2 linked regions of the Sphaerisporangium rubeum genome follow. The protein of the gene in region 1 interacts with the protein of each later gene in a pairwise test. Links are inferred from orthologs where the notes say so. Each region holds a gene or a part of one and is shown on either strand. Other genes may lie near its edges. The genes, in order: eno and rpe.

Evidence for each region.
Region 2: the proteins of eno (region 1) and rpe interact in binary tests that used the Escherichia coli proteins (3 or more experiments, as listed by UniProt). The link is inferred for Sphaerisporangium rubeum from one-to-one orthologs.

Annotation. Positions count from the first base shown.
Region 1 is NZ_JACHIU010000001.1:6,830,292-6,841,674, forward strand. Bases 8,561-11,383 are described here. They hold eno (phosphopyruvate hydratase), read right to left. Parts: upstream 10,700-11,383; coding sequence 9,422-10,699; downstream 8,561-9,421. Other genes in these bases: BJ992_RS28895 (DUF501 domain-containing protein), read right to left, coding at 8,561-8,922; BJ992_RS28900 (FtsB family cell division protein), read right to left, coding at 8,933-9,352; BJ992_RS28910 (MazG family protein), read right to left, coding at 10,842-11,383. In the rest of the region: BJ992_RS28850 (outer membrane protein assembly factor BamB family protein), read left to right, coding at 1-1,121; BJ992_RS28855 (acetyl-CoA C-acetyltransferase), read left to right, coding at 1,287-2,507; BJ992_RS28860 (PPOX class F420-dependent oxidoreductase), read right to left, coding at 2,558-3,013; BJ992_RS28865 (DUF4287 domain-containing protein), read right to left, coding at 3,048-3,281; BJ992_RS28870 (Bax inhibitor-1/YccA family protein), read right to left, coding at 3,499-4,290; BJ992_RS28880 (FAD-dependent oxidoreductase), read right to left, coding at 5,251-6,570; BJ992_RS28885 (uracil-DNA glycosylase family protein), read right to left, coding at 6,667-7,461; BJ992_RS28890 (Ppx/GppA phosphatase family protein), read right to left, coding at 7,481-8,398; more of BJ992_RS28895, read right to left, coding at 8,395-8,560. UniProt on the Escherichia coli protein: Catalyzes the reversible conversion of 2-phosphoglycerate (2-PG) into phosphoenolpyruvate (PEP). It is essential for the degradation of carbohydrates via glycolysis.
Region 2 is NZ_JACHIU010000001.1:4,620,740-4,632,167, reverse strand. What follows is about bases 3,577-6,444. They hold rpe (ribulose-phosphate 3-epimerase), read left to right. Parts: upstream 3,577-4,613; coding sequence 4,614-5,276; downstream 5,277-6,444. Other genes in these bases: BJ992_RS19855 (oligopeptide/dipeptide ABC transporter ATP-binding protein), read right to left, coding at 6,399-6,444; BJ992_RS19860 (dipeptide ABC transporter ATP-binding protein), read right to left, coding at 5,368-6,402; BJ992_RS19870 (cupin domain-containing protein), read left to right, coding at 3,820-4,314; BJ992_RS19875 (RsmB/NOP family class I SAM-dependent RNA methyltransferase), read left to right, coding at 3,577-3,586. Also shown: BJ992_RS19890 (hypothetical protein), read left to right, coding at 1-346; def (peptide deformylase), read left to right, coding at 552-1,100; fmt (methionyl-tRNA formyltransferase), read left to right, coding at 1,105-2,040; more of BJ992_RS19875, read left to right, coding at 2,138-3,576; more of BJ992_RS19855, read right to left, coding at 6,445-7,463; BJ992_RS19850 (ABC transporter permease), read right to left, coding at 7,497-8,477; BJ992_RS19845 (ABC transporter substrate-binding protein), read right to left, coding at 8,589-10,373; BJ992_RS19840 (ABC transporter permease), read right to left, coding at 10,435-11,428. UniProt on the Escherichia coli protein: Catalyzes the reversible epimerization of D-ribulose 5-phosphate to D-xylulose 5-phosphate.

The sequences.
Region 1 (11,383 bases):
CCTTGTGGCGGCGGCCCGCGTCGCTCGCCGGCCGCCTCCCCGGCATGGGGGTGCCACCCCCCGCCGCCGTCTCCGCCGCAGGCGGCAAGGGGGTCGTGGCCGCCGCCGCGCCGTCCGGGAAGAGCGGCAAGGAAGCCCTGCTGGTGGCCGCCGACGCGCGCACCGGACACGAGCTGTGGAGCCGTCCCGTGCGCACGACGTTCGGCCCGCAGGCCTGCGGACCCTACCTGTGCGTGTCCGAGCACACCGCGCTCGCCACTGCGCGCATGGTCGTGCTCGACCCGCTCACCGGCGCGGAGCTGTGGCGGCTTCCCGGCATCGCCGAGGCCGAGTGGTCCGACACCGGCAAGGTCGTCGTGCTGCGCCTCGCCAAGCACCCGGCGCTGTCCACGCACGACCTCAGAACCGGCAAGACGGTCTGGGAGCTGCCGGTGGAGCAGGCGCTCGCTCCTGGCGTGGACCTGTCAGGCGGGTGGTCGTTCGGCTCGGCGGGCGGCGACCTGATCGGGTACGTCGCGCCGTACACGAGCCCGCGCACCGGCCGCGCGTCCGTCTTCGGGGTGTTCTCCGTGCGGCTCGCCGACGGCAAGGTCAACTGGCTGCGGCCCTCGGTGGTGCGCGTCTACCCGAGCGGCAGCCCCGGCTTCGCCCCTGTGGTGCGTCCGGTGGACGAGAAGGGCCGGTTCGGCGGCTTCGCGCGGCTGGACCCGGGCTCGGGCCGGGTGGTCGGCCAGATCACCGCCGACCAGGTCCCCGGCACGGGCTGGTGGCTGGCGTTCCCCGGCGACATGGCACGGCTGGGGTTCCTCAAGCCGAGCCACGCCGGTGCGTCCTTCGAGCTGGCGTCCGGCCGTCCCGTGCCGGTCACCGGACAGCGCGGGTGGTCGTTCTGCGTCACCGATCCCAAGCCGCTGGCCCTGACCAGGACGCCGCAGGGCTTCTTCCCCGTCGCGTCGCTGTGCGAGTTCGACCTCGCGACCGGCGTCAGGGCCCCCACCGGCGCCGTGCCACCGCAGTGGTTCACCGGCAGCCAGGACGGCTGGCGGCTCTGGCGCGACGAGAAAGGCGGCCTGCACGCCGTCAGGGACGCCACCGGCACGACCCCTGGCATGTACGGCTGAGACCCGTGGCCCGGCCGGGCCGCACCGGATCAGCCGGTGCGCGCCAGGCCGTGCCGGGTCGGGTAGTACAAAGTTCTGTTCGCGGTGGCCCCGGCCGCGGAATCCGGACGATGGCGCGGTAATCTCCGCAACAGGGAGCCCTGCCGACGAACCCAGGAGAGCCAGATGCCCGAGGCAGTCATCGTCGCGACCGCACGTTCGCCGATCGGCCGAGCCTTCAAGGGGTCGCTGAAGGACATGCGTCCCGACGACCTGACCGTCCAGATGATCAAGGCGGCGCTGGACAAGGTGCCGCAACTCGACCCGCACGACGTCGACGACCTCATGCTGGGCTGCGGCCTGCCAGGCGGCGAGCAGGGCTTCAACATGGCGAGGGTGGTCTCGGTGCTGCTCGGCCTGGACGACGTGCCCGGCACCACCGTCAACCGCTACTGCTCGTCCTCGCTCCAGACCACCCGCATGGCCTTCCACGCCATCAGGGCCGGTGAGGGTGACGTGTTCATCTCGGCCGGCGTGGAGACCGTCTCCAGGTTCGCCAAGGGCAGCAGCGACTCGCTGCCGGACACCGCCAACCCGTTGTTCGAGCGCGGCAAGGAGCGCACCGACGCGCGCGCCGCAGGTGGCGCGCCGCCGTGGCACGACCCGCGTGAGGACGGCGAACTGCCGGACGTCTACATCGCGATGGGCCAGACCGCCGAGAACGTCGCGCAGATCAAGGGGGTCGGCCGCCGCGAGCAGGACGAGTTCGGCGTACGGTCGCAGAACCTCGCGGAGAAGGCCCTCGCGAACGGCTTCTGGGAGCAGGACATCACCCCGGTGACGCTGCCGGACGGCTCGGTCGTGAGCAAGGACGACGGACCGCGGCCCGGCACCACCTACGAGGCCGTGTCACAGCTCAAGCCGGCGTTCCGGCCCGACGGCACGGTCAACGCCGGCAACTGCTGTCCGCTCAACGACGGCGCCGCCGCGGTGATCGTGATGAGCGACGTCAAGGCCGCCGAACTCGGCATCACGCCGCTGGCCCGCGTCGTGTCCACCGGCGTCAGCGGCCTGTCCCCGGAGATCATGGGGCTCGGCCCGGTCGAGGCGTCCCGCCAGGCGCTGAGCCGTGCCGGCATGTCCATCGACGACGTCGACCTGGTCGAGATCAACGAGGCGTTCGCCGCGCAGGTGATCCCGTCCTACCGCGAGCTCGGCATCGACCTCGACCGGCTGAACGTCAACGGCGGCGCCATCGCCGTCGGGCACCCGTTCGGCATGACAGGTGCCCGGATCACCTCGACCCTGCTCAACGGCCTGCGTTTCCACGACAAGACCATCGGGCTGGAGACGATGTGCGTCGGCGGCGGCCAGGGCATGGCCATGCTGCTCGAACGCCTGAGCTGAGCCGGAGCGGGATCGCGGCCGGCTCGGTTCCGGCGCAGGAGGCGAGCCGCTCAGCCCATGTAGTCGGGACCGGCCCGCTTGATGTCGATGCGGACCAGCACGTTGCGCTGCGTCCGCATCGCCTCGCGGAACTCGTCCCAGTCGGGGTGCTCGCCGGAGACGACGCGGAAGTACTCGATGAGTCCTTCCTCGGCCTCCGGCATGGGGATCACCTCGGCGACCCCCTCGATCTGGACCCACTCCCCGAGGAACTCGTCGACCATCACACACAGGGAGACGTCGGGGTTGCGGCGCAGCTGCTTGGCTTTGGCCGCGCTCTCACGGGTGCTGACGATGGCGCGGCCCTCGGCGTCGATGCCGACGAGCACGGGGGACATCTGCGGGTGACCGTCCGAGCGCCAGGTCTGAATCACCGCACGATGATTTTTCCTGATGTAATCACGGGCCTTGTCGAGATCCATGCCCCCATGATGACCCCGCCGGGGGCAGGACAGCGCCCACGCCATGGGACGGCGTGGGCGCACTGGGGTGGGGCTGGGGCTACAGGAACCCCATGCGGGAACGGCGGTTCCGCTCGTGCTCGATGACGATCGCGGCGGCGTAGCCGTGGGTGAGCCCGTGCTCGTCGGCGAGCCAGTTGGCCCGCTCGTCACACCGTAGGAAAGCCGGGCCGTTGTCGATGGCTTGGAACCACTCGGGGAGTGCGCGTCCGGTGATGTCCGGAACCCTGGCGATCAGCTTGTTCTGCGTCTCCGGTGAGTGGTTCAACGACATGGGCACCTCCATGAGTAAGCCTCTTTGGGACGACACTGCATCACCCGGCCGCCGATGGCAAGCCCCAAATGGCCAGCCTTCTCTTACAAAACGTAGATCGTCGGTGGCGGAGCGTGCGATGATCAAAGGCTCACCAGGTGCCGGGCAAAGCGTGTGCCCCGCCGGGGTCCGGCGGGGCACACGCTTTGCCTGCTCGGGTAGTGCCCGAAATCGGCCGTTAATCGTTGTTGAAGAAGAAGCTGACGAAGCGGAGGATCTCAAGGTAGAGCCAGACGAGGCTCACCGTGAGGCCGAACGCCATCAGCCAGGAGTACTTCTCCGGCACCCCGGCCCTGATGCCCTGCTCGACCGCGTCGAAGTCCAGCAGCAGGAAGAAACAGCCGAGCAGGATCATGCCGATGCTGAAGATCCAGCCGATCGGGCTGTCGGAGCGCAGGCCGAGGCCACCCTCGATGAAGAACCCGAAGATCAAGTTGAGGACGACCAGGCCGATCGCGGCGAACGCCGCCGCGATGACGAACTTGGTGAACTTCGGTGTGGGCCGGAAGATCTTCAGTGCGTAGACGGCCAGCATGCCGCCGAACGCCACCATCGTGCCGAAGACCGCCGCGACGACGACGCCGTCGTACAGCGAGTTGTACACATTGCTGATCACACCGATGGCCACGCCGTACGCGACGGAGTAGCCGAGGATCAGCACCGGGTTGGTGCTCTGCCGGAACGAGACGATCAGGCCGAGCACCAGACCGACGATCACGCCGGCGATCGCGGCTCCCATGCCGAGGTCGAGGTACCAGGCGAGGGCCGCGGACAGCACCAGGGTGCCGAGGGTGATGGCGCTGCGCACGACGACGTCGTCGATCGTCATCGGCCGTGCGGCGGTCGGCGGGGCGTACGACGGCGCGTCGTACATGTCCCGCAGGTGCTGCGGGCTCGCCATCGGGCCCGCGCCGTACTGCTGCTGGTTGTTGTGTCCCAGCCGGCTGAGGACCGGGTTCCTGCTCTGCATTAACTGCCTCCACTGCGACCTGCGATCAGCCTGTTCGGTCGAGTCGGTCGAGCCGCACAGGAGTGCGCCAGTTGCCATAAGCCTTCCATCGGCCGCGGGTGCCGGGAGGACCCGGCCGCGACAGGCCACCGGGTGACGTGTGATCGGCCCGGCGGCACCGGTACAACGAAGGAGCTCGGCGGGGAGTTCCGCGCCGCCGGATTGCGTTTCGATCACGTCGTCCGCTCCCCGCCGCGGCGGCCATGGCGGGCCGGCCCTGTGGGAGGACGCCGGGGACCCTCCGGCGGTGGCCGGCGGCGCCGTCCAGGGAGGCGTGGAAGAGACAGCCGATATTCACCTCTCGTGAGGGAAATTTCCTGATGTTCGGCGATAATCCCTTTTTCGAGTTACTCGCGAGGTATTAGCGCGAGGTTCGCTTACCGGCGGCGAAGATGACGGAGTGCATCGGATCGGATGTGCATCGGAGCGGCACGGAATGATAACGATTTACCGTGGGTGGGGAGCAACCGGGGGCTTGACCAGCGGAGAACCCCCCGGATAATGCCTGGCGGGGGTGTACTGAACCGTCGAGGATATCGGAACTCGGCGCGACATGCGCGGCAGAGGCGTTTGTTCAGACGGCGGAGGGTGCCCCCGGTGGGACTCGAACCCACACTGGAACCCTTTTAAGGGGTTTGCCTCTGCCATTGGGCTACGGGGGCGCCGTAATCATACGTAACGGACCACACTTGCGTAACGGGTCAGAGCCCACGTCTACCGACTTCTGTCTGTAGTCCGCTGGATAACGATATACGGCGCGTGCCCCCTCGACTCGGGCAATGAACAACAGACCGCTCAAGTAGCCCAATTTTCTCCCTCCTCCCGTTCCCCCGCGCTTCCCCTTGTACGGCCTTCGACGCAACAGTACGGCCCGCACCGATCCGGCGCGGGCCGTACCCCGTCCATCCGCTCCCGCGGACCTCAGCCTGTGGCGGCCGCGGCGCGGAACTCCTCACGCGGGGACTCGATCTCCCCCATCGAGACGGTCTCGCGTTTGAAGAACAACGCGAGCGTCCAGTCGGCCACCACACGCACCTTGCGGTTCAGGGTGGGGACCCGCGACAGGTGGTAGGTGCGGTGCATGAACCACGCCGGCAGGCCGTGCAGCTTGACGCCGTAGACGTTGGCCACACCCTTGTGCAGGCCGAGACCGGCCACCGAGCCGGCGTACTTGTGCCGGTACGTCAGCAGCGGACGGCCCGCCAGGTGACGCACGATGTTGTCGGCCAGCACCTTGGCCTGCCGCACGGCGTGCTGCGCGTTCGGCGCGCAGTACTTGCCGGGGTTGGTCACGTCCGGCACCCCGGCGACGTCGCCGGCGGCGAACGCGCCGTCGGCGCCGACCACGGTGAGCTGAGGCGTGGTCTTCACCCGGCCGCGCTCGTCCAGCGGCAGGTCACCGGAGTTCACCACCGGGTTGGCCTTGACGCCGGCCGTCCACACGATGGTGGCCGACTCGAACTCGTCGCCGTCCGACAGCTTCACGTGGCCGCCGACGCAGGATTCGAGAAGCGTGCGCATCTTGACCTCGATGCCGCGTGCGCGCAGTTCCTCGATCGTCCACAGGCCCATCTCCGGGCCGACCTCCGGCAGGATGCGGTCGCTGGCCTCGACCAGGACCCACCGCAGGTCCTTCTCGCTGAGGGTGCCGTAGTACTTGACCGCGTCCCTCGCCATGTCCTCCAGCTCCGCCAGGGCCTCGACACCGGCGAAGCCGCCGCCGACCACGACGAAGGTGAGCGCGCGGCCGCGTACCCGCTCGTCGTCGGTGGCGTCGGCGCGGTCGAGCATGCCGAGCACCCGGTTGCGCAGCGCGATGGCCTCGCCGACCGACTTGAAGCCGATGGCGGCGTCGGCCAGGCCGGGGATCGGCAGCGTGCGCGAGATGGAGCCCGCGGCCATCACGATGACGTCGTACTCCAGGTCCATGGCGGGACCGACGAGAGGCTGGAAGGTGACGGACCTGTTGCCGTGGTGCACTTTGGTGACCTTGCCGTTGAGCAGGCGCACGCCGGGAAGCACCCGCCGCAGCGGCGTCACGACGTGACGCGGGGACAGGTTGCCCGCGGCGGCCTCCGGGAGGAACGGCTGGTAGGTCATGTAGGACTGGGGGTCGACGATGGAGATCCGCACCTGTCCGGTCCGCAGCTCGCGCCGCAGCTTGCGCTGCAACCGGAGTGCGGTGTACAGCCCGACGTACCCGCCGCCGACGATGAGGATGTGCTTGGCCTTATGGTTCACGTCAGTGCCCCTTTGGCATCGTTGCTTGTGAAACCATTCACAAGCCTACGCCACGTACAAGCCTCAGGGCCAATCGGATATTCCGTACGCGGTAGATCAGCCGGCGAGAGCCGTAGCACGGCTGAAGACCGCGTCGAGCATGGGCTCGGTGACCCGGCCCGTGAAGGTGTTCTGCTGGCTCGGGTGGTAGCAGCCGATCAGGTGGACGGCGGCGCCGTCCCGGCTCAGCGCGACCTCGGCGCCGTGGCCGAACGGCGGACGAGGGGACGGCAAGGCGTACCCCGCGGCCCCCAGCGCCGGCCACACGGCCTGCCAGGCGTAGCCACCGAGGCAGACCACCACCCGCAGCGACGGGGCCACCAGCTCGAGCTCACGGGCCAGCCAGGGGAAGCAGGTGGCCCGCTCCTGCGGGGTGGGCTTGTTGGCCGGTGGCGCGCAGCGGACGGCGGCCACCACGCGCGCGCCGATGAGACGCTGGCCGTCCCCCGCGTGCGTGCTGGTCGGCAGCGCCGCGAGACCCGTGCGGTACAGGGACGCGAACAGCCAGTCGCCGCTGCGGTCCCCGGTGAACACCCTGCCGGTGCGGTTGCCGCCGTGCGCCGCCGGGGCCAGGCCCACCAGCAGCACCTTGGGCTCGTCGTCACCCCAGCCCGCGATGGGCCGTCCCCAGTAGATCTCGTCGCGGTACGCGCGCCGCCGCACGTCCGCGACCTCCTCACGCCACGCGACCAGGCGCGGACAGGCCCGGCACACCGACTGCCGCGCCGTCAGCTCCGCGAGCGTGCCGCTGGACCGGGCCAGCTCGCGCACCTCCTCCGAGGTCCGCGCCACCGGGGTGTCCGGCGCGGCCGGGTCCTCGGGCCAGCCGCTCCCCGGCGGGACGAAGCTCACGCGGCCACCGCGCGGCACGTCACGACGGCGGCTCCTCACCGAGGCCGCGCGCGATGCCGTCCAGGATGTCGTGCTCGCTGACCAGGACGTCCGCGAAACCGAACCGCTCGACGAGACGGTCGAGGATCAGCGCGCCGGCGCCGATCACGTCGACCCGGCCGGGATGCATGACGGGGATCGCGGCGCGCTCGTCGTGGGTCATGGCGAGCAGCCGGCGCGACACCTCGTGGACCTTGGCGGCCGGCAGGCGGGAGCCGTGGATGCGGGCCGGGTCGTACGCCGGCAGGTCGAGCGCGATCCCCGCGACCGTGGTGACCGAACCCGCGAGGCCGACGAGGGTGCGCGCACGGGACACCGGCACCTCGGCCGCCACCTGGTCGAGGGCCGCGTCGATGTCCGCGGTCGCCGCCGCGACCCGCGGCTCCCCGCCGGAGAAGTGGCGCTCGGTGAGGCGCACGCAGCCGATGTCCACCGAGATAGCGGCGTCCACGTCGGCGGTGCCGAGCACGAACTCGGTCGACCCGCCGCCGATGTCCACCACCAGCACCGGCGGCTCCGCGCCGTGGACCCCGGCGGTCGCGCCGAGGAACGACAGGTGGGCCTCCTCGGCGCCGGTGACCACCTCGGGCCGTACGCCGAAGATCTCGTGGACGCCGCCGGCGAACTCGTCACGGTTGCTCGCGTCGCGTGTGGCGCTGGTGGCGACCACACGCACCTTCGTCGCGCCGTGCGAGCGCACCAGCTCGGCGTAGCCGCGCATCGCGGTGAACGTGCGCTCAAGCGCCTCCGGGGCCAGTTTCCCCGTGCGGTCCACCCCCGCGCCGAGGCGCACGATCTCCATGCGCCGCTCGACGTCCGACAGGTCTCCCCCGTCGAGATCGGCGATGAGCAGCCGCACCGAGTTGGTCCCGCAGTCGATCGCCGCCACCCGCGTCATGCGTCCTCCTCCGTGGCCCCGCCGGCGGCGTGCGGCACGCAGGGGCCGTCCTTCCACCAGTCGGGGAGCGCGTCCAACGCCTGCCTGCCGAGGGGGTTGCTCCCCGGTGCGGCCAGCTCATGCCCCACCAGCGCGTGCAGGCACTTCACGCGGTCCGGCATGCCGCCTGCGCTCTGCGTGCCGCGCGGCAGCGGCTCGATGCCGAGCTCCTCCGCCGCGTGGTCGCGCCGCGCCACGTAGTCGTCGTGCGCCGCGGCGTACGCCTCGGCGAGCGCCTGGTCGGCGGCCAGGCGTTCCCGCATCTCGGCCATCATGCCGGTCGACTCCAGGGTGCCGATCGCCGAGGCGGCCTTGGGGCACGTCAGGTAGTACAGCGTGGGGAACGGCGAGCCGTCAGGCAGCCGCGGCGCGGTCTCCACCACGTCCGGCAGTCCGCACGGACAGCGGTGCGCCACCGCGCGCAGCCCTCGTGGCGGCCTGCCGAGCTGCCGTTCCACCGCGACCGCGTCGGCCGGATCCATCATCTCGCTCCCGTCACGGGGCGGGTGTGCGACCCGCCTCCACTCGCCGGCCGTCGCCGCGGTCGGCGGCCTCGATCGACTCCCACAGCGTCTGGTACCACGGCGCCTTGGCCCGCGGCGTCCCCTCGGCCTTCGGCCGGCTGCCGGCCGGCCGCTCGGGGTCGCGCACGACGTAGCACTTCTCGCCGGTGCCGCAGTAGTGCAGCCGCACCCGGGCCTGCTGCCGGATGTAGGCCGGGTCGTCCAGTTGCTTGCTGCGCTCGGCCAGGTCCGCGAGGGCCTGGAGCGCCTGTGCCTGCTGCCGTTCGAGCTGCGCGATCTGGCGCCGCTGCGCGACGTACTCGCGGATCGGGTAGGCGAGGCTCATCGCGATGGCGCAGACCACGACGGCCAGGATCGCCGCTCGTCCTGTCAGCTGCGGACGCTTCTTCATGCTCCTCCCCGGGGTTCTCCCGTCACCCGCGCCGCCACGGTGCGGCGGCACGGGCCACAGGAGGACAAACTAGCCCTGGAAGCGCGGGAAAGCTCCGCGACCCGCGTAACGCGCGGAGTCGTCGAGCAGTTCCTCGATGCGCAGGAGCTGGTTGTACTTGGCGACGCGGTCCGACCTCGCCGGCGCGCCGGTCTTGATCTGGCCGCAGTTGGTGGCGACCGCGAGGTCGGCGATCGTGGTGTCCTCGGTCTCGCCGGACCGGTGGCTCATCATGCAGCGGTAGCCGTTCCGGTGCGCCAGGTCCACGGCGTCGAGGGTCTCGGTGAGCGTGCCGATCTGGTTGACCTTCACCAGCAGCGCGTTGGCGATGCCCTGCTCGATGCCGCGGGCCAGCCGCTCGGGGTTGGTGACGAACAGGTCGTCCCCCACGAGCTGCACCTTGCCGCCGAGGGTGTCGGTGATGGCCTTCCAGCCGGACCAGTCCTCCTCGTCCAGCGGGTCCTCGATGGAGACCAGCGGGTAGGAGCGGACGAGGTCCTCGTAGAACGCGACGAGCTCCTGCGCGCTGTGGCCCTTGCCGTCCAGGGTGTAGACGCCGGCCTCGTGGAACTCGGTGGCCGCGACGTCCAGCGCGAGCGCGATGTCGGTGCCGGGGGTGAGGCCGGCCTTCTCGATCGCCACGAGGATCAGGTCGAGCGCGTCACGGTTGCTCGGCAGGTTCGGCGCGAAGCCGCCCTCGTCGCCGAGGCCGGTGCCGTATCCCTTGGACTTCAGCACGCTCTTGAGCGCGTGGTAGGTCTCGGCACCCATGCGCAGCGCCTCGGAGAACGTCGAGGCGCCGATCGGCGCGATCATGAACTCCTGGATGTCGACGTTGCTGTCGGCGTGCGCGCCGCCGTTCAAAATGTTCAGCATCGGCACCGGCAGCACGTGCGCGTTCGGCCCGCCGAGGTAGCGGAACAGCGGCAGGTCGGCGCTCTGCGCGGCGGCCTTGGCGACGGCCAGGGACACGCCGAGGATGGCGTTGGCGCCGAGCCGGGCCTTGTTGGGGGTGCCGTCCATGTCGATCATCGTCTGGTCGACGAACCGCTGGTCGGTGCCCTCGATGCCGAGGATCTCGGCGGCGATCTCGTCGGTGACGTTCAGCACCGCCTTCTGCACGGCCTTGCCGCCGAACCGCTCATCGCCGTCGCGCAGCTCGACCGCCTCGAACTGGCCCGTGGACGCGCCGCTCGGCACCGCGGCGCGGCCCTCGCTGTCGTCGTCGAGCAGGACGTCCACCTCGACGGTGGGGTTGCCCCGGGAGTCGAGGATCTCGCGTGCGGTAACAGCCTCGATCGCAGCCACGAAGCTCTCCTAGAAAGTGTCAGGCCGGGGGCTCCCCCCGGTCGTCGCGCCACGGTGCGCGACGCAGGTTTCGACGTTTTGCCGCACGAGCCTATCGGGACCCGCGACCTGCCACGCGACCGCTCCCCACCAACGACGTACGTCAGCCGCCTGACCCTTGCGAACGCTCCCAGGCGCGCACCCGGTCGCGGTAGTCGCGCGCCGCGGCCCGCAGCTCGGCCTCGGGGTCCAGACCGGCGGCCTGTGCCCTTCCCACCAGGTCGAACAGCTCGCGGCCGATGCCCTGGCCGACGGCGCGCGAAAGCGAGGGCGGCACACCGGCCCGCTCCGCGCGGGTGCGCAGGCCGGCGGCCAGAGACAGCGCGGGCTGGCCCATCGGCACGCCGTCCAGCAGGGACTCCCAGCCCTTGGCAGCGCGCTCGGCCGCCTTGATGGCGTCCCAGTTGTCGCTGACCTCGCCGGCGCCACTCACCACCGTGTCGGCGAACACGTGGGGGTGGCGGCGCACGAGCTTGTCCACGATGCCGGCCGCCACGTCGTCCACGTCGAAACCGCCGTCATCGGCCGAGCGCTCCTGCGCGAGACGCGCGTGGAAGACCACCTGGAGCAGCAGGTCGCCGAGCTCCTCGCGCAGCGCCGCGTGGTCGCCTTCCTCGATGGTCTCCAGGACCTCGTAGGCCTCCT
Region 2 (11,428 bases), 2.2 Mb from region 1 along the record:
CGAGCCCGCCGTGCGCGAAGCCCTCGCCGAGCCCGCCATGTGGCGCCACGCGGCCGTGTGGCTCGGCGTGCGCGACCTCGACGCACCCGCGCTCACCGAGGAGGACGGCACCTGGCTCGCCGTCGACACGCTCGCCACCTTGCTGTACATCCCCGACGTGCAGGAGGCCATGGGTGAGTTCGAGGCCCTGGAGCCGGGGGAGGAACTGCTGCGTCTCATCGAGGACGTCAGCCGCAGCCCGCACCCCGACGCCGTCGCCGTCCTCGACCTGCTCGGCGCACGCCACCCCGACCCCGCCACCGCCAAGGCCGCACGCAAGGCGGCCATGAAGTCCCGCTCCCGCTGACCCGGGCCGTCCGCGTGCGACGTCCCGTCTCCCGGTCTCCCGGTGAGGTGGCCCTCCTGAGTGGAGCCCTAAGCGTGGCCGGACCGGCGGGGGCCCGGCCGGAGGGGCCTTTCCCGCGCGGAAGCCGCCGGAGCGCGACCGGGGTGGCGGCGATGACCCATAAACTGGTGGAGCCTTCCCCGTCCCGTCTGAAACGGAGTCGTCCGTGGCCATTCAGTCGATCCGCCTGTTCGGCGACCCGGTGCTGCGCACCCCAGCGGAGCCGGTCACGGAGTTCGACAAGGAGCTGCGCAAGCTCGTCAAGGACCTCACCGACACCATGATGGACGCGCCGGGGGCAGGTCTCGCCGCGCCGCAGATCGGTGTGGGGCTGCGTGTGTTCACCTACTACGTCGACGACGTGCTCGGCCACCTGATCAACCCGACCCTCGACCTCGGTGAGGACATCGACGAGGAAGGCGAGGAGGGCTGCCTGTCGTTCCCGGGCCTGGCCTTCCCGACGCCGCGTGCCATCAGGGCCGTCGCCAAGGGCTTCGACATGCACGGCGAGCCCGTCACCATCGAGGGCACCGACCTGCTGGCCCGCTGCGTGCAGCACGAGACCGACCACCTGGACGGCGTGCTGTTCATCGACCGCCTGGACGCCAAGCAGCGCAAGCTCGCGATGAAGGCGATCCGTGAGGCCGAGTGGAGCGGCCTGTCGGCCCCCGTGGTGAAGGTCTCCCCGCACGCCACTCAAGGCAAGGCCCTGTAGAGCCGTGCGCCTCGTCTTCGCCGGAACCCCGGAGACCGCGCTGCCGTCCCTGCGCGCGCTGCTGGAGTCGCCACGCCACGAGGTCGTGGCCGTGGTGACCCGTCCCGACGCGCAGTCCGGCCGGGGCCGCAAGGTGCACCCGAGCCCGGTCGCCGAGCTGGCCGCGTCCGCCGGCGTCGAGGTGCTGAAGCCCGCCAAGGCGGGGGACCCGGAGTTCCTGGCCCGGCTCGCGGCCATCGGCCCCGACTGCTGCCCCGTCGTCGCCTACGGCGCGCTGCTGCCGCAGCGCACGCTGGACGTCCCGAAGCTCGGATGGGTCAACCTGCACTTCTCCCTGCTGCCGGCGTGGCGTGGCGCGGCCCCCGTGCAGCACGCCGTGCTGCACGGTGACGCCATCACCGGCGCGGCGACGTTCCAGATCGTCAAGGAGCTCGACGCCGGCCCGGTGTTCGGCGTCGTGACCGAGGAGATCCGTCCCACCGACACCAGCGGCGAACTGCTCGCGCGTCTCGCCGAGTCCGGTGCCGGCCTGCTCGCCGCGACGCTCGACGGCATCGAGGACGGCACGCTCCAGGCGCGGCCCCAGCCCGCCGAGGGGGTGAGCCACGCGCCGAAGCTCGAGGCGGCCGACGCCAGGGTCGACTGGACGGCCCCGGCGATGCGGGTCGACCGGCTGGTCCGCGCCTGCACCCCGGCCCCCGGCGCGTGGACCGAGTTCCGCGGCACACGCCTCAAGCTCGGCCCCGTGCGGCCGGCCCCCGAGGCTGGCCCGCTTGCTCCCGGCGAGATCGCCGCGGTCAAGGACACGGTGCTGGCCGGCACCGCCACCCACCCGGTGCTGCTCGGCGACGTGCAGCCACAAGGCAAGCGCCTCATGACCGCCGGGGAGTGGGCCCGCGGCGTGCGCCCCTCCGCCGGGGAACGGCTCGGCCAGGCATGAGCACGACCACGACCGGGGGTGCGGGCTCGCGGGGTGTGCCGCTTCGCCGGGGGACGGCCCGGCCGGCCACGAGCACGATCACGACCTTGGGGGAACGTTGACCAGGGGGTCCCGGGCCGGCCGTGGCGCCGGTGCGCCGTCCGGACGTCAGAGCGGCCCGTCCCGTGGTTCCGGCCAGGGCCGTCAGAGCGGCGGCAGGCGCGGGCCGGTGCGGGACGAGGCGCGTAACGCGGCGTTCGACCTGCTGCGCGCCGTGGACGAGCGCGACGCCTACGCCAACCTGCTGCTCCCGACCTTGCTGCGTGAGCGCGGCCTGTCCGGCCGGGACGCGGCCCTGGCGACCGAGCTGGCGTACGGCTCGCTGCGCGGGCTCGGCACCTACGACGCGATCATCGGCGCGTGCAGCGACCGTCCGCCGGACGAGATCGACCCGCCGCTGCTCGACGCGCTGCGGCTCGGCGCGCACCAGCTGCTGCGCACACGGATCCCGCCGCACGCCGCGGTCAGCGCCACCGTCGACCTCGTGCGCCTGCGTGTCGGCGCCGGCGCCTCGCGCTTCGCCAACGCCGTGCTGCGCAAGATCGCGAGCAGGGACCACGACCAGTGGATGCCGATCGTCGCGCCGGACGCCGAGGAGGACCCGCTCGGTCACCTCGCCGTCGTGCACAGCCACCCCCGATGGATCGTCTCGGCGTTCCGTGACGCGCTCGGCGGCGACCTGCGCGAGACGGCCGAGCTGCTCGCCGCCGACAACGAGCGGCCGGGGGTGACCCTGGTGGCGTGGCCGGGCCGCAGCTCGGTGGGTGAACTGGTGGACGCCGGCGCCGTGTCCTCCCGTTTCTCGCCGTACGCCGCCTACCTTCCCGAGGGGGACCCCGGGTCGATCCAGGCGGTCGCCGACGGCAGGGCCGCCGTGCAGGACGAGGCCAGCCAGCTCGTCGCGCTCGCGCTGACCCGCGTGCCGGTGAACGGGTCCGACCGCGCCTGGCTGGACATGTGCGCCGGCCCCGGCGGCAAGGCGGGCCTGCTCGACGCGCTCGCCGTGCAGGAGGGCCGCAACCTGCTCGCCGCCGACCTGCGCTTCCACCGGTCGCGCCTGGTCTGGCGCGCCACCCGCCGCGCCGCCGTGATCACCGCGGACGGCACGGCCCCCGCGTGGCGCACCGGAGCGTTCGACCGCGTGCTGGTGGACGCGCCGTGCACCGGTCTCGGCGCGCTGCGCCGCCGCCCCGAGTCCCGCTGGCGGCGCGACCCGGCCAGTGTGCCGGAGTTCACCGCTCTCCAGCGCCGCCTGCTGACCTCCGCGCTCGACTCGGCACGTCCCGGCGGCGTCGTGGCGTACGTCACGTGCTCCCCCCACCTGGCCGAGACGGCCGCCGTCGTGGACGACGTCGTGCGCCGCACCGGCGCCGCCGAGGTCCTCCCGGCCCGCCGCTACCTGGACGAGGCCGGCGGCCTCGGCGACGGCCCCCACGCGCAGTTCTGGCCCCACCGGCACGGCACCGACGCCATGTTCCTGTCCCTGCTGCGCAAGCTCCCCGACTGACCGGTCCCTGAGAGGGGTCTCCCCGGCGTCCCCTCGTGACGTGATCGGCCGGAGGTGACTCGGTACGGGCCGGGGAGCCGTCCGGTGTTCCCCTCGCCATGATCGGCCGGGGTCCGGCATGACATGATCGGTGCTGGAGGGGTGAGCGGGCCGCGTGGCCCCGGGGACGGCCCAGCGGCCGTTCACGCGCGCCGGACGGCGCGGGTGTCACTCCGGTGAGCCAAGGGGGCGTGATGTCGTATCCAGCGGCGCTGTACTTCGGGGAGCGGGGGCTGCCGACGGCCGGGTACCGGCCCGCGGGGCAGGAGCCCGAGTTGCGCATCGGCGAGGGCGGCACCGAGGTGAGCTATTTGGCGACCGGTGCCACCACCGGTGGCCTGTTCGGGCTGTACCGGTGGGACATGGGGTCGCGGCCGAGTGGCCCGTCGGCGCACTACCACCGCACCATGGCCGAGTCGTTCTACGTGCTCACCGGCACGGTGCGCCTGTTCGACGGCGCGACCTGGATCGACGCGCGGCCGGGTGACTTCCTGCATGTGCCGCCGGGTGGCGTGCACGCCTTCCGCAACGAGTCCGGTGAGCCGGTGTCGATGCTGCTGCACTTCGCACCGGGTGCGCCACGCGAAGGGTACTTCGAGGAGCTGGCCGAGATCGCCGAGTCGGGCCGCACCCTCACCGCCGAGGAGTGGACCGAGCTGTACCGCCGCCACGACCAGTACATGGTCTGACCTGCCACACCGGTGTCACCACGCGTGCAGACAGGCAACTCCGGCCGGCCGGCAAGCCTCAACCCCGGCCTCGATCCCGTCCCAATCCACCCCCCAACTCCCGGCCGGCCTCCTGTTCCTCTTCACCGACCGCCTTCTTCACCCCACCATCGTGATGTGCTGAGGCGACACGGCGAGCGATGGGCCGTGACCGACACGGCACGTGAGGTAGGGGGTGTGCTTGGAGACGTGTCTCGGCGGTGTCGCTGCATACGGAACAGTGGGGGATGACCTGGCCAGGGTCGTAGACTGGCGGGATCATGCCTGCACAGATCTCTCCCAGCATTCTGACCGCCGACTTCGCGCGGCTTGCCGACGAGGTGGCCAAGGTCGCGCGTGTGGCCGACTGGCTGCATGTCGATGTGATGGACAACCACTTCGTGCCGAACCTCACGCTCGGGCTGCCGGTGGTGGAGTCCCTGTTGAAGGCCACCACGTTGCCGGTCGACTGTCACCTCATGATCGAGGACCCGGACCGCTGGGCCCCGGCGTACGCCGAGGCCGGCGCCGGCAGTGTGACCATCCACGCGGAGGCCGCCAAGGCGCCGGTGCGCACCCTGCGCCGCATCCGTGAGGCGGGGGCCCGGGCCGGGTTCGCGCTCAACCCCGGCACGGCGGTGCAGGACTACGAGGGGCTGCTCGGCGAGATCGACATGCTGCTGGTGATGACCGTGGAGCCCGGCTTCGGCGGTCAGTCGTTCCTCGACATCATGCTTCCCAAGATCCGCAAGGCCCGTGAGCTGATCCGCAAGCACGGCGGCGAGATCTGGCTCCAGGTCGACGGCGGTGTCTCGGCGGCCACCATCGAGCGCTGCGCGGAGGCCGGCGCGGACGTGTTCGTCGCCGGCAACGCCGTGTACGGCGCCGACGACCCCGCCGAGGCGGTCAGGTCCCTGCGGGCCCAGGCGGACCGCCTGCTGTGACCCTCGGTCCCGCACGGCAGGCGGCCGGCCTGCTGTGACCGTCCGGCCCGCGCAGCAGGGGTCCGCCTGCGCCGGCCGGAAGTGGCTGTGCTCAGGCGAGCGCGGGGTCGAGGATGACGTCCTCGCCGTGGGTGGTGGGGGCCTCGGGGAAGTGGCAGGCGGTGAGATGGCCCTCGTGGTTGCCGTCGAGGCGGACCAGCGGCGGCTCCTCCTGCGCGCACTTGTCCTGGGCCTTCCAGCAGCGGGTGCGGAAACGGCAGCCGGACGGCGGGTCGATGGGGGAGGGGACGTCGCCGGTGAGGCGGATGCGCTCGGTGGCGGGCTTGTCCTCGATGTCCACCTCGGGGACGGCGGACAGCAGCGCGTGGGTGTAGGGGTGGCGGGGACGTTCGTAGATGGACGTCCGGTCACCCACCTCGACGATCTTGCCGAGGTACATCACGGCGACCCGCTGCGAGAAGTGCCGCACCACGGCCAGGTCGTGCGCGATGAACAGGAACGCGATGCCGAGGTCACGCTGGAGCTGCTGGAGCAGGTTGACCACCTGCGCCTGGATGGACACGTCCAGCGCGGACACCGGCTCGTCGGCCACGATGAGCTTCGGCTCCAGCGCGAGGGCCCGCGCGACGCCGATGCGCTGCCGCTGGCCGCCGGAGAACTCGTGCGGGAACCGGTTGTAGTGCTCGGGGTTGAGCCCGACGATCTCCAGCAGTTCACGCACGCGCTTCTGCCGGCCGCCTGGCGGGTCGATGCCGTTGACCTCCATGGGCCCGCTGATGATGCCGCCGACGGTGTGCCGGGGGTTCAGCGACGAGTACGGGTCCTGGAAGATCATCTGGATCTCGGACCTGATCGGCTTGAGCTGCCGCCGGCTGGAGTGCGCGATGTCCCGGCCCCGGTAGAGGATCTTCCCCGCGGTGGGTTCGAGCAGCCGGGCCACCAGCCGTCCCGTGGTCGACTTGCCGCAGCCGGACTCCCCGACCAGGCCGAGGGTCTCCCCGGCCGCCACGGTCAGGTCGACGCCGTCCACCGCGTGCACCCGGCCGATCTGCCGTTTGACGATCAGCCCGCCGGTCACGGGGAAGTGCTTGGTCAGGCCGGACAGCTCCAGCAGCGTGTCACTCACAGGCGTTCCTTGATCTGGCCGTCGAAGATCTCCCGCTTCTGCGCGAGCGTCAGGTAGCAGGCGTCCCGGTGTCCTCCGGCGGGGGACAGCTCGGGCCGGTCGGTCGCGCACATGTCGCCGGGGACGAGGTCGCGGTAGTCGCAGCGGGGGTGGAAGGGGCAGCCGGACGGCGGGTTGAGCAGGCTCGGCGGGGTGCCGCGCACCGGCAGCAGCGGCAGGTCGACGTTGGAGTTCAGCCGCGGCATGGAGCCGAGCAGCCCCCAGGTGTACGGGTGGCGCGGCTCGCGCAGCACCTCGCGCACACTCCCTTGCTCGATGGCCCTGCCGGCGTACATCACGAGCACGTCGTGCGCGGTGCGCGCGACCACGCCGAGGTCGTGGGTGATCAGGATGATCGACGTGCCGAACTGCTGCTGCAGGTCCTTGAGCAGGTCGAGGATCTGCGCCTGCACGGTCACGTCCAGCGCGGTGGTCGGTTCGTCGGCGATGAGCAGGTCGGGGTCGCAGACCAGCGCCATGGCGATCATGACGCGCTGGCGCATGCCGCCGGAGAACTGGTGGGGGTAGTCGTCCACCCGGGTCTGCGCGTGCGGGATGCCGACCCGCCGCAGCATCTCGATCGCGCGGTCCCGCGCCTCGCGCTTGCTCGCGCCTTTGTGCTTGCGGTACGTCTCACTGATCTGCCGGCCCACCGTGTGGTACGGCGACAGCGACGTCAGCGGGTCCTGGAAGATCATCGCGATGCGGTCGCCGCGCAGCTTCTCCAGCGTGGCGCGCGGCGCGCCGACGAGCTGGCGGTCCTCCAGCCAGATCTCCCCGCCGATCGTGGTGACGGCGGGGTCGTGCAGCCCGAGGATGGTGAGCGTGGACACCGACTTGCCGGACCCCGACTCGCCGACGATGCCGAGAGTGGTGCCTTTCTCCAGGTCGTACGACAGCCGGTCGACGGCGTGCACGACGCCGTCCTCGGTGCCGAACTGGACCGACAGGTCCCGGACCGACAGGAACGGCCCGGGGCCGCGCGGCGCGGCCGGTTCGCGTTCCCAGGTCGCCGTGGTCACTCGGAGCTCCTTGAGGTGGTTCGCGGGGCCATGTCAGCTCAGCCGTACGCGGGGGTCGATGAAGGCGTACAGGACGTCCACCACGATGTTCAGTACCACGATGGCGAACGCACCGACCAGTGTCACGCCGAGCAGCATGGGAAGGTCGGTGTTCTGCACGGCGCGCACGGCGAGCTCGCCGATGCCGTGCAGGGTGAACGTCTGCTCGGTGATGATCGCGCCGCCGAGCAGGGTGGCGAGGTCCACTCCGAAGATCGTGACGATGGGGATCATCGCGCCGCGCCAGGCGAACCGCAGGAACACCGTGCGGCTGGACATGCCCTTGGCGCGCGCGGTCCGCACGTAGTCCTCGGCGAGCTGTTCCACCATGACCGACCGGGTCATGCGGGTGTAGTTGGCGGTGAAGATGATCGACAGCACCACCCACGGGATCAGCAGGTGCACGAACCAGCCGAACGGATCTTCGGTGAAGGGGATGTAGCTGGGCCGCGGCAGCAGGCCCATGCTGTCCACGATGAAGAACACCAGCAGCGGCCCCACGAAGTAGATCTGCAGCGACGCGCCGATCACCGACGACGTGCTGGCGATCTTGTCGAGTGGCTTGCCCTGCTGCCACGCCGCGATCATGCCGGTGATCACGCCGAACGACAGGATGACCACGGCCGCGCCGGCGGTCACCGACAGGGTGACGGGGAAGCGGTCCAGGATCGCCGAGAACACCGGCTCCTGCGTGGCGAAGGAGTAGCCGAGGCACGGCGCGTCGCACGTGCCGAACTGCACGAGGTCGCGGCCGGTGAAGATGCCCGCCAGCCAGTGCCAGTACTGCACGAACAACGGCTCGTCCATGCCCAGGTTGTGACGGATCAGCTCGAGGTTCTGCGGAGGGCAGATCTTGCCGCAGAACGCGCGGGCCGGGTCGCGGGGCACGGCGTAGAAGAGGAAGAACGTGACGGCACTGATGATCACCAGGATCACCGCGGCGCCGATGACACGGCGGAGGAAAAACCGGAACATTGGCCTCGGACTGCTTCTCCAGCCGGTGGGACCGGTGGTCGGAAGGGACAGGTGGCCTGCGGGCCGCCGTACCAGGCACGAGGCAGAGTGCGGCGGCCCGCGGACGCGGGACTACTTGACGTAGACGTTCAGCGGGTACTGCTCACCCGAGTTGGGGTCGAACTCGACACCGCCGAGCCCGGAGCCGTACAGGCCGAAGTACGTCTGGTAGTACTCGGGGACGATGGCCGCCTGCTCCATGATCATCTTGTCGATCGCGGCCCACGCCTTGCCGGCCTCGGTGGCGTCGGTGATGGCGTTGGCCTTGTCGATCGCGTCGTTGATCTCCGGCACGTTCAGGTGGCTGTAGTTGGAGCCGTTGTCGACGATCTGCCGGCCGTCGAACAGCGGCTGGATGGCGGTCGAGCCGGTCGGCCAGTCGGCGGCCCAGCCGCCCCAGTAGATGTCGAACTTGTTGTCCACCGGGCCGATGGCGTCGTAGTACGTCGCCGGGTTCAGCGGCTTGGCCACGACCTTGAAGCCGGCCTTGGTCAGCGCGTCCTTGATGGCGACGGTGATCTTCTCCTGGGTCGGCGTCTGGTTGTAGGCGTAGACCACCGTCGGGTTGGTCTGACCGGCCTCCTGGAGCAGCTTCTTGGCCCCCTCGGGGTCACCGGTCGGCTTCTCCCGCATGCCGTACAGGTCGAACGCCTCGTAACCGAGCACCGTCGGGCTCAGCACGGTCGTGGCGATCTGGCCGGTGTTGACCTCACCGCCGGCGATGAGCTGCACCTGCTTGGACGGCCAGGCCTTGATGATCGCCTGGCGGACCTTCACGTCGGTGATGCGCTTGGTGTTGATGTTGTAGAACGTGGTGAACGGCGTGAGGCCGCGCACCGAGCGCTTCATCACCTCGGCGTTGTTCAGCACCTCCTGCACCCGCTCGGCCGCCACCGCGTTGTGGAACGTCATCGCGGTCTTGTCCGGGCCGCTGTCGGCGAGGAACCGCTCGGTGGAGTTCTGCGCCTGCACGCCGAACTCCATGTGCCACTTGTCGGGGAAGGCGTTGCGGATCGGGTCGGTGTTGGGGTCCCAGTTCGGGTTGCGCTCCAGGTCCAGCGACTTGTCGGTGACGTGGCTCACGATCTGGTACGGCCCGGAGGAGAAGGGCTTCCTGTCGTACTTCTCCTTGGTGTCCTGCGCCTTCGGCACCGCGCCGTAACCGGTCATGGCCACGGTGAAGTTGAAGTCCGGGTGCGGCGCGGTCAGGGTGAACTCGACCGTCTTGTCGTCGGGGGTCTTGATGGCGTCCAGCGACTTGCCGCCGTACGGCCCCTCGTAGGCCTTGCGGTAGTCACCCTCGACCAGCCACTGCTGGACATAGGTCGGGCCCTCGGTGATGAACGGCGCGAACAGCCGCTCGAAGCTGTACTTGATGTCACCGGAGGTGATCGGCGTGCCGTCCTGCCACTTCAGCCCGTCCTTGAGGGTGAACTTCCAGGTCTTGCCGCCGTCGGTCGTGGTGCCGGTGTCGGTGGCGAGGTCGCCGACCAGCGTCATCTTGCCGTTCTCCTGCCGGTAGCCGGTGAGCTGCCGGGTGAACAGCAGGGAGACGGTGGAGTTGTAGTTCAGGTAGATGCGTCCGGGGTCGAGGTGCGAGAAGTCGTCCCGGTCGATCATGTTGACCGTGCCGCCGCGCTTGCTGCCGGGGACCTCAGGCGCGGGGCCCTTGGAGTCCTCGGCGGTGCCGACGGTGATGGCGCTGACCGCCTTGTTCTCCAGCGGCGTGCTGGAGGCGCCGGCGCCACCCTGCGAGGCCGCGGGGCCGCCGCCCCCACCCTTGGCGCAGCCGGACAGCGTGAGCGCACCGGTCGTGAGGATCACCACCGCGGCGGTGCTCCTGCGTGAGATTCTCATATCGCCCTTCCTGATTCCTTGGTTGCGCGGCCGTCCGGGGGGAGGACGGCGGGTAAGCGGCTCATCGCCGGGTCTTGGGGTCGAAGGCGTCCCGCAGGGAGTCGCCGAGCAGGTTGAAGGCGACCACGAAGATCACCATGGAGACGCCGGGGAACACCAGGTAGGTGATGTCCTGGTGGTAGACGTTGGAGCCGACCAGGAACATGCGTCCCCAGTCGGGGGTCGGCTCGGTCATGCCGACGCCGAGGAACCCGAGGCCGGCCTCGGCGCCGACGTACAGCGGGAGCGCGAGGGTGGACTGGATGATGATCGGCGTCCACAGGTTCGGCAGCAGTTCCTTGAAGATGACGCGCCTCGGGGAGGCCCCGGTGACCCGCGCCGCCTCGATGAACTCGCGTTCGCGCAGCGACAGCACCTGCGAGCGCAGCAGCCGCGAGATCGTGGCCCAGCCGAGCACGGTGAGCACCAGGCAGATGGACACGTACCGCAGCCAGACCGGCGTCTCCTCCTCGGGGGAGACGAACGCCGCCTCGATCACCGGCAGGAACACGATCAGGAACAGCTGGGACGGGAACGCCAGCAGTGTGTCGATGATCCGGCCGATGACGTAGTCGGTCTTGCCGCCGGCGTAGCCCGACCAGATGCCCATGACCACACCGATGAGCGTGGTGACGATGGTGACGATCACCGCGATGGACAGCGAGGTGCGGATGCCGTACACGAGCTGCATGAACACGTCGCGGCCGAGGCCGGGCTCCAGGCCGAACCAGAAGTCGCCGCTGACGCCGCCGTTCGGCAGGATCGGGTAGCCGTAGTCGTTGAGCAGCCCGGGGGTGTTCTGGCCGTAGGTCGTGTACGGGTCCTTGCCGTACAGCCACGAGATCACCGGCGCGAGGATCGCGACGAGGAAGAAGAAGGCCACGACGACGGCCGACGCGACGCCGGTGCGGTCGCGTCGGAAGCGCCGCCACATCAGCTGGGACGGCGAGCGTCCCACCGCTGGGGCGGTGCCTGTGCCTGGGGGAGGGGCCGCGCCGGTGAGCGCGGAGTCCGCC